DNA from 2 places in the Mycobacterium sp. 23 genome. Region 2 is predicted to be linked to the other one. Evidence: predicted binding sites of a transcription regulator. Region 2 holds the regulator's gene; the other holds the start of a gene.
What was found. The regulator LexA, encoded in region 2, represses DNA repair genes until DNA is damaged. The targets are predictions, from matches to a motif close to CGAACANNTGTTCG.
Positions count from the first base shown of each region.

Region 1 (3,751 bases), 3.0 Mb from region 2:
GCGTCCAGCAGTGGTTCGGCGGCTTCCTTGAGGAACTGCTCCTGGGATTCGCCGCCGATCTGGATGAGCGCGATATCGGTGAATCCGGCTTCCCAGTAGGACTTTGCGGCCTCGACAATCGCGTCCAGGTTCGGGCCGCAGGGAATGCTGTCTGCGACATCGTCGGGCCGCACGAACTGCGTAGCCCCGGCGAATCCCGCCGGCGTCGGCAGGTCGGCATTGACCGTCCAGCCGCCGGCGAACCAGCGGAACTGGTCGTGCGCGCGGGCGACGGCCGCGTCGCGGTCGGGATCCCAGCACACCGGCAGTTGCCCTACCACCCGGCCGGCGCCGGGCCAGCCGCCACTCTGGCGTGCGGTGCGCCAGGCATCGACCAGGCCCTGGTCGGGTTCCACGGCGATGAGGTGATCGGCCAACTTGCCGAACTTCTCCACGCCCCTGGCGCCGGCCATTGCCACACCAATGCCAGGCGGCACCTCGGGCACGTCCCACAGGCGGGCGGAATCGACCTGGAAGTAGTCGCCGCGCCAGTCCACCAACTCGCCGCCGAACAGCTCGCGGATGATCTTGATGGCTTCGCGCAGCATGTCCTGACGGCGCTCGACCGTCGGCCAGCCCTTGCCGATGACGTGTTCGTTGAGATTCTCACCACTGCCCAGGCCGAGGGTGAACCTGCCATCGGAAAGGATCTGCACGGTGGCCGCCTGCTGCGCCACGATCGCGGGGTGGTAGCGCATCGTGGGGCAGGTCACGTACGAATACAGATCGACCCGTTCGGTGGCGTGCGCGACCGCCCCCAGCACCGCCCAGGCGTTGGGTGCATGGCCTTGTGAAGTCAGCCACGGCGAGAAGTGATCACTGCAGACCTCGAAGTCGAAGCCGCGCTGCTCCGCCGAAACAGCATCGCGCACAAGCTGTTTCGGGCCCGCTTGCTCCGTCATCAAGGTATAACCGAACCGCGCCATGCCTGACGGGTACCCGGAAGGCAGCTGCGCAAACGGCGCGGACCGCCTAGAAGGGTGGGGGTTCGTTGTCGGGTGGGCCGGTGGCGGTGGTGCGGGCTTGGTGGTTGGCGCGGCGTTCAGCGGTCACGCGGGCGGCGCGGGCCTGGGCGCGGGTGCGGCGGCGGGTGGGCATCATCGCGGTGCGCTCGGCGCAGTAATCGGTGGGTGGGGTCTGGGCTTCGGGGGCGGGCATGCCGCCCACCGCGTGACACAGGCTGGGAAACAGCAGCGCAGACCCAGGGGTGGTGACGTGGGTGTCCCCGCCGGGGCTGGTGAGGATCAGGGTGCCGTCGGCGAGTTGTTTCTCGGTCCAGCCCCAGAACGTTTTCATCAGATGATGGGTGCGGCAGTAGCACTTGATGTTGCCGGCGTGGGTGGGCCCGCCCTGGGCCCAGGGGATGGTGTGGTCGAGGTCGCAGTGGGTGGCCGGCACGTCGCAGCCGGGCCAGCGGCACGTCAGATCCCGGGCCCGCACGAAATCAGCCAACGCCGGCGAGGGGTGGTAGTGGGGTTCGGGTGCAGCGTAGCCGGGGTGGATCAACGGCACCTGCTTGGCCGTCAACGCCAACTCGGCCAGCAGGTCGGGGGTGATCAGGTCCTCCCCACCGAGCAGACACGCGGGGCTGTCGCTGCGCCCGGCCAGGGTGGCGGCTTCGGCGATCACATGGATCACCACCGGGCTGGCCGGCTTTTTCCCGGCGGCGGTGCAGTCCGGGCGCGCGCATTCACAGCCCAGCCGGGTGCCACCGGCGGCCAAGGCCCCCAGGGCATCGGCGCGGCGCTGGGCCAGGGTGCGTGGATCGTTGGGGCACACGGTGGCCGCCAGCGCCGAGAGCCGCGCATCGATGGCCTTAGCATCGGTGGCGCGCAGGCGTCCCTCGATCTGCGCCACCCCGTTCAGGGGCGGGCTGATCCACACCTCCCGCTCGGCCCGGGCCTCGGTGCGGCGCCGCAGCGCATCGGCATCAGCGCGGGCCACGATCGCATCGACCTTCTGCGACAACCTCCCCCGGCTTAACGAGGGCCAGCGCGTCACCCGCGCCGCGACCGTGGCATCGACGGCCGCCAGCACGTCACGGTCTTCGATCAGATCGGTGCGGAACACGATCGTCGTGAATGCCTCATAGTCGATGTCGCCGGCGCAGAACACCGCCGCCACCTCCGGTAGCCGCTCCCGCATCGCCCGGGCATAACGCACCTTGGTCTCCGCGCGGCCCTGGCTGATCCGCAGCCCCGCCGCCACCTCCCCGGCGACGGCCTTCATCGTGTCGATCGCCCAATCCTCGGTCTCTCCACCCCGAGCCAGTCGGTAGGCGAACAACGCCCCCACCGCCACCAACTCCGCCGCCGCACCCTGATTAACCACCCGCGCCGCCCCACACACCCGCGCCACCCACCCCAGCGACTGCGCGGTCTTGCCCAACAACCCCTCGCGATGCTCGAACACCTGCCCCATCAGTGCGTCGAACCGTTCCACCCGCTCGGCCGGAGACAACTCACTGAACGGCTTCCCCTCCCAGGAGGGGCGCGGCTCGGCGGCTTTGTCGAACATACGTTCGAGTATACGCGCTTATACTGACGCATACTTTTTGGCGGAGTCGCGACTTGTAGATAACTGCGGCCTCGGCCGGAAGGTTGTGGATATGTCTCGATCGCGCCGTACGAAGGTTCCGGCCGAGGAAAAGACCCGCCTGGTCCTGGCCGCGCTGGCCGGAGAGATGACCTGCGCGGAAACAGCGCGCCGCTGCGGTGTCACCACGGTGAGGATGACCAAATGGAAGCATCAGTTCCTCGCCGCCGGCAGCTGGAAAACGAGCAACTCAAGGTCGCGCTGGCCGAAGCGACCGTGCAGTTACGGATCTGGCAGCGCGGCGCCGCGCTGATCGATCAGGTCCCTTCCACGACCTCGAAGCCCTAAGAGAGGCGGCGGGGCTGCCGGTTTCGAGGTTCTGCGTGCTGGCCGACATCCCCGAACGCACCTACCGGCGGCATCTGGCCCGGCTGCGCGGCGGCGACGTCGCCAACGGCCCGTGGCCAGCACCGGTGGTCGATCGCATCGCCGCGGGGTCGTCCGTTGCCGACGTCGGTCACCCCGGGTGCGGGTCTTGTGTGGTCGATGAGGACTTCGCTGTCCGGATCGGCGACGGTGATCTTGTCGCCGTTGGTCGATGGGCTCCCCACACCTCAAAAGTGACGAAACGTCACCGAAGTCCTGACATAGAACTGTCACCCATGTCCTGAGACATCACACACCGACGGGGTTCGGTGAGCGTTGATCGCTACTGGGGTACAGGCACGACGCGGCCCATTTCAGAGCCGGTCTTTGACCGCCGCGGACAGCCGCGACCCGTCTGCCTTCCCTTCGGCTATCCCGGTCGCAACCTTCATCACCAGGCCCATCTCCTTCATCGAAGGCGCGTGGCCGAGCGTCTCGGCAACCTGGGCGATCGCGGTTTCGACGACGTCGACCACTTCCGCATCGGTCAGCGGCGTCGGCAGATACTCGTCGATGATGCGCGCCTCGGCATGCTCGTTGGCGGCCAGCTCACCGCGACCGTTCTGCGTGTATATCTCGGCGGCCTCACCGCGCTTGCGGGACTCCTTGGCGAGCACCTTGAGCACCTCGTCGTCGGAGAGCTCCTTGGCCTCCTTGCCCGAGACCTCTTCGGTCTGAATCGCGGCCAACAGCATGCGTAACGTCGCAGTGCGCAGCTTGTCCTGCGCTTTCATCGAGTCGGTCAGGTCGG
Region 1 covers NZ_JBLVUX010000005.1:4,490,285-4,494,035, reverse strand. The annotation lists gene ACNQS7_RS22005 (LLM class F420-dependent oxidoreductase) at 1-965, opposite strand, end outside; gene ACNQS7_RS22000 (HNH endonuclease signature motif containing protein) at 1,012-2,460, opposite strand; gene ACNQS7_RS21995 (hypothetical protein) at 2,779-2,922, shown strand; gene ACNQS7_RS21990 (hypothetical protein) at 2,919-3,185, opposite strand; gene ACNQS7_RS21985 (GatB/YqeY domain-containing protein) at 3,315-3,751, opposite strand, start outside.
Region 1: a site for LexA is predicted at 2,550-2,563, ahead of ACNQS7_RS22000 (HNH endonuclease signature motif containing protein). Genes of this name have one in related genera too.

Region 2 (3,751 bases):
AGGCGGTGGACGGCGACGTGGTATCGCAGAAGTTCACCGGCGGCAAGGTGTCGTGGAACCGCGCGAAGAACACCTTCACCACCGATCCGGCGAACCTCGCGCCGCTGCTGTCCGGCCTGCAGGTGTCGGGACAGAACCAGCCCAGCACGTCCGCGTCGCCGCCACCCGGCAAGAAGTTCACCTTCCACTGGTGGTGGTTGGCGGTGGCGGTGCCGGTGCTGCTGCTCATCCTGATGTCAGTGCTGGTGGTATTCGGCCTGCGCCGCCGTCGCGCCGGCCGGGCAGCTCCCGCTTACGACCGTGGCCGTGACGTGGCCGACGAGTTCGATGCGGGTGCTGACGGGCGCTGGTCGCACGACGACGTCGATTACGGCTCCGAGCGCTTCCCGCCCGTCGAACACCACCCCGAAGAGCACGAGGTGCCGGAATACGGTGCAGCGCCGCGGGTGAGCTGGTCCAGAGGGGGCGGGACCACGGCCGGTCCCGAGGGGCGTGGTCTGGGTGCCGAGGACTATCACGACGAGACCGCCGAGTACGGGGACGAGTACGCCCATGGCGCCGACGACTACGCCCGCGGCGCCGACGAGTACGCCCACGGTGCCGAGCAGGAAACCGACTTCGAGGAATACGAACACGACGAGTTCGAAGGTGACGAGGATCCGGACGCGGTGGACACCACCCCGACGCCCATCGTGACGCGCGGCGCCTTCGGCCAGCTCGTCGAGGCCGAGCCGGAGGTCGCAGAAACGATCTCGCCGGAAGCCTTCGAGGCGGAGTCCTCGGTGCCGCGCAGCGAGGGTCCGGTAGCGCCTGAGGTGCCCGAAACCCATCCTGAGCAGGAATTCCCGGACATCTTCTACCCCCGCGGTGGTCCCGCGGAAGAGGAGGTACCCGACGCGGCCGCCTCGGATACCGTCGTCGGCGCTTTCGAGCCGCGGAAGGGGCGGCACGCCGCCGCGGATGAACCGGGCTACGCACCGACGGCGACGGAGGCGGCCTATGCCGCGGCGCCGCAGGCCGAGGCTCCTCTGGCCGCAGACACTGCGGCGCGGCCGACCATCCACCTACCCCTGGACGACGACCCGTATCGGGCGCCGGACGGCTACCCGATCAAGGCCAGCGCGCGGTTCGGTCTGTACTACACGCCCGACAGTGCGCTATACCACGACACCCTGGCCGAGATCTGGTTCGCCAGCGAGGCCGTCGCGCAAGCCAATGGCTTCGTCAAAGCCGACTGATCGCCGGCCTGCGTCAGCGCTTCGGCGCTACACCTTGCGGATGACGGTGACGACCTTGCCGAGCACGGTCGCGTCGTTTCCGGGAATCGGATCGAAGGCCGGATTGTGGGGCATCAGCCAGACCTGACCGCCCGCCCGCTTGAACGTCTTCACGGTGGCCTCACCGTCGATCATGGCCGCCACGATGTCGCCGTTGTCGGCGACGTTCTGTTGGCGCACCACGACCCAGTCGCCGTCGCAGATGGCGGCTTCCACCATCGAGTCGCCGACGACTTTGAGCAGGAACAGCGTCCCTTCGCCGACCAGCTCTCGCGGTAGCGGAAAGACGTCTTCGACCGCCTCTTCGGCCAGTATCGGTCCGCCGGCGGCTATCCGGCCCAGCACGGGTACGTACGTAGGTTCCGGCAACGCGTCCGACCCGGCCACGTCGGTGCTGGGAGGTGTCACGGCGTCATCAGCCGCGCGGACGTCGACGGCCCGCGGCCGATTGGCATCCCGCCGCAGATAACCTTTGCGCTCCAGCGTGCGCAACTGGTGGGCCACCGAGGACGTCGACGTCAGGCCGACCGCGTCACCGATCTCGCGGATGCTGGGTGGATAGCCGCGGGTGGTGACCGAAGCGCGGATGACTTCGAGGATGGTGCGCTGCCGCTCGGTCAGCGCGGCATCGACGGCGTGCAACCGGCCGTCAGCGGCGGCTCGTTCGGATGCGCTAGCGGAACCGGCTCGATCAGCTACTGGGGGGTCGTTGCTGTCGCTCATGCCACTGAATGTAACCGCACCCGACCGAAGAATCAAACATGTGTTCGAGCAGCGTGTCGGAGCGGTCGGCCCAGCCTTCCTAGCGGCCCGGATCAGCGGAATCACAAGTGTGTAACTTTCGGATGGATCGGGTATCCGAAATTCATCCAGCTGGTTGCACCGACAAAACCTTGTCGGTGGTGAGGTCTACCGTTTTGCTCGTGCGACACGCCTCGCTCAGATGTTCGATATCGAACATGTGAGCGACTAGGGTCGAACACACGAGCGATATTTAGTCGACCGGAGGCAACGACATGACGATCAGCTACGCGGGCCCGCAGCGCACCTGGAACGCGCAGAGGCTGGTGAACAGGCCTGCCAACAGGCCGTTCGACGAGTCGCCTACATATCGCGGCGGGCAGATCCGGTCAAACCGGCCCGGCCCCACCCGTCCGGCCGGCGCGCCCATGCACTACCGCGGCACCGGCGTGGCGATGTCGACGGCGTCGCACCGGCGGCGTCCGGTCTCGGTGCTGACGACGATGGGGCTGGCGCTGCTCGCCGGCATCATCACGCTGTGGCTGGGCTTGATGGCCAATTTCGGGAGTGTGCTGAACGACGAACCGGCCGGCGCGTCGGCGCAGGTACCGGCTGCACTCGCCGTGGTGCGCGTGGAGCCCGGTGAGTCGCTGCAGCAACTGGCCACCCGGGTCGCGCCCGGCGCCCCGGTGCGCGAGGTGGTGGAACGGATCCGCAATCTCAACGCGCTGGACTCCAACGCAGTCGCCGCCGGCCAGACGTTGATCGCCCCGATCGGGTGAACCCGCGGGGAGCGGGACGAATTGCGCTCTGCGCCAACCTTGCTCGGTCGTCTCCACCTGCTGCTGGACTGATCGTGCCAGCGGTGGCCACGCCGGTGGCGCACAGGTACTCTCGGGGTGGTTCTGCGGTACCCCGAAGTCAGGCGCGGCAAAGGAGCGGCTATGCACTGCCCGTTCTGCCGGCACCCCGACTCGCGAGTGATCGATTCCCGGGAGACCGATGAAGGCCAGGCGATCCGCCGGCGCCGCTCGTGTCCCGAGTGCGGGCGCAGGTTCACCACCGTTGAGACCGCGGTGCTCGCCGTCGTCAAGCGCAGCGGCGTTACCGAACCCTTCAGCCGGGAAAAGGTGATCAGCGGCGTGCGCCGGGCCTGCCAGGGCCGCCAGGTAGACGACGATGCGCTGAACCTGTTGGCCCAGCAGGTCGAAGATTCGGTGCGGGCCGCAGGTCCGGAGGTGCCCAGTAACGAGGTCGGTCTTGCCATCCTGGGACCGCTGCGCGACCTCGACGAGGTGGCGTACCTGCGCTTTGCGTCGGTTTACCGGTCCTTCTCGTCGGCCGACGACTTCGAGCGGGAGATCGAGGCCCTGCGTGCCCATCGCAACGTGTCGACTCCGGGCTGAGGCTCGATAGATGCCCGTCGAACTCCACCCCGATCTCGCAGCGCTGGAGCCCCTGCTGGGCACCTGGACAGGACGGGGTGCTGGCGAGTACCCCACGATCGAACCTTTCGACTACCTCGAAGAGGTGGTTTTCACGCACGTGGGCAAACCGTTTCTGGTCTACGGGCAGAAGACTAAAGCTCCCGCCGACGGCAAACCCCTGCACGCCGAGACCGGCTACCTGCGGGTACCGCAGCAGGGAAGGGTCGAACTGGTCCTCGCTCACCCGAGCGGCATCACCGAGATCGAAGTCGGTTCCTACTCAGTGGCCGGTGACGTCATCGAGAT
Region 2 covers NZ_JBLVUX010000005.1:1,452,090-1,455,840, reverse strand. The annotation lists gene ACNQS7_RS07825 (LGFP repeat-containing protein) at 1-1,238, shown strand, start outside; gene lexA (transcriptional repressor LexA) at 1,266-2,000, opposite strand; gene ACNQS7_RS07815 (LysM peptidoglycan-binding domain-containing protein) at 2,294-2,800, shown strand; gene nrdR (transcriptional regulator NrdR) at 2,963-3,424, shown strand; gene ACNQS7_RS07805 (peroxynitrite isomerase) at 3,435-3,751, shown strand, end outside.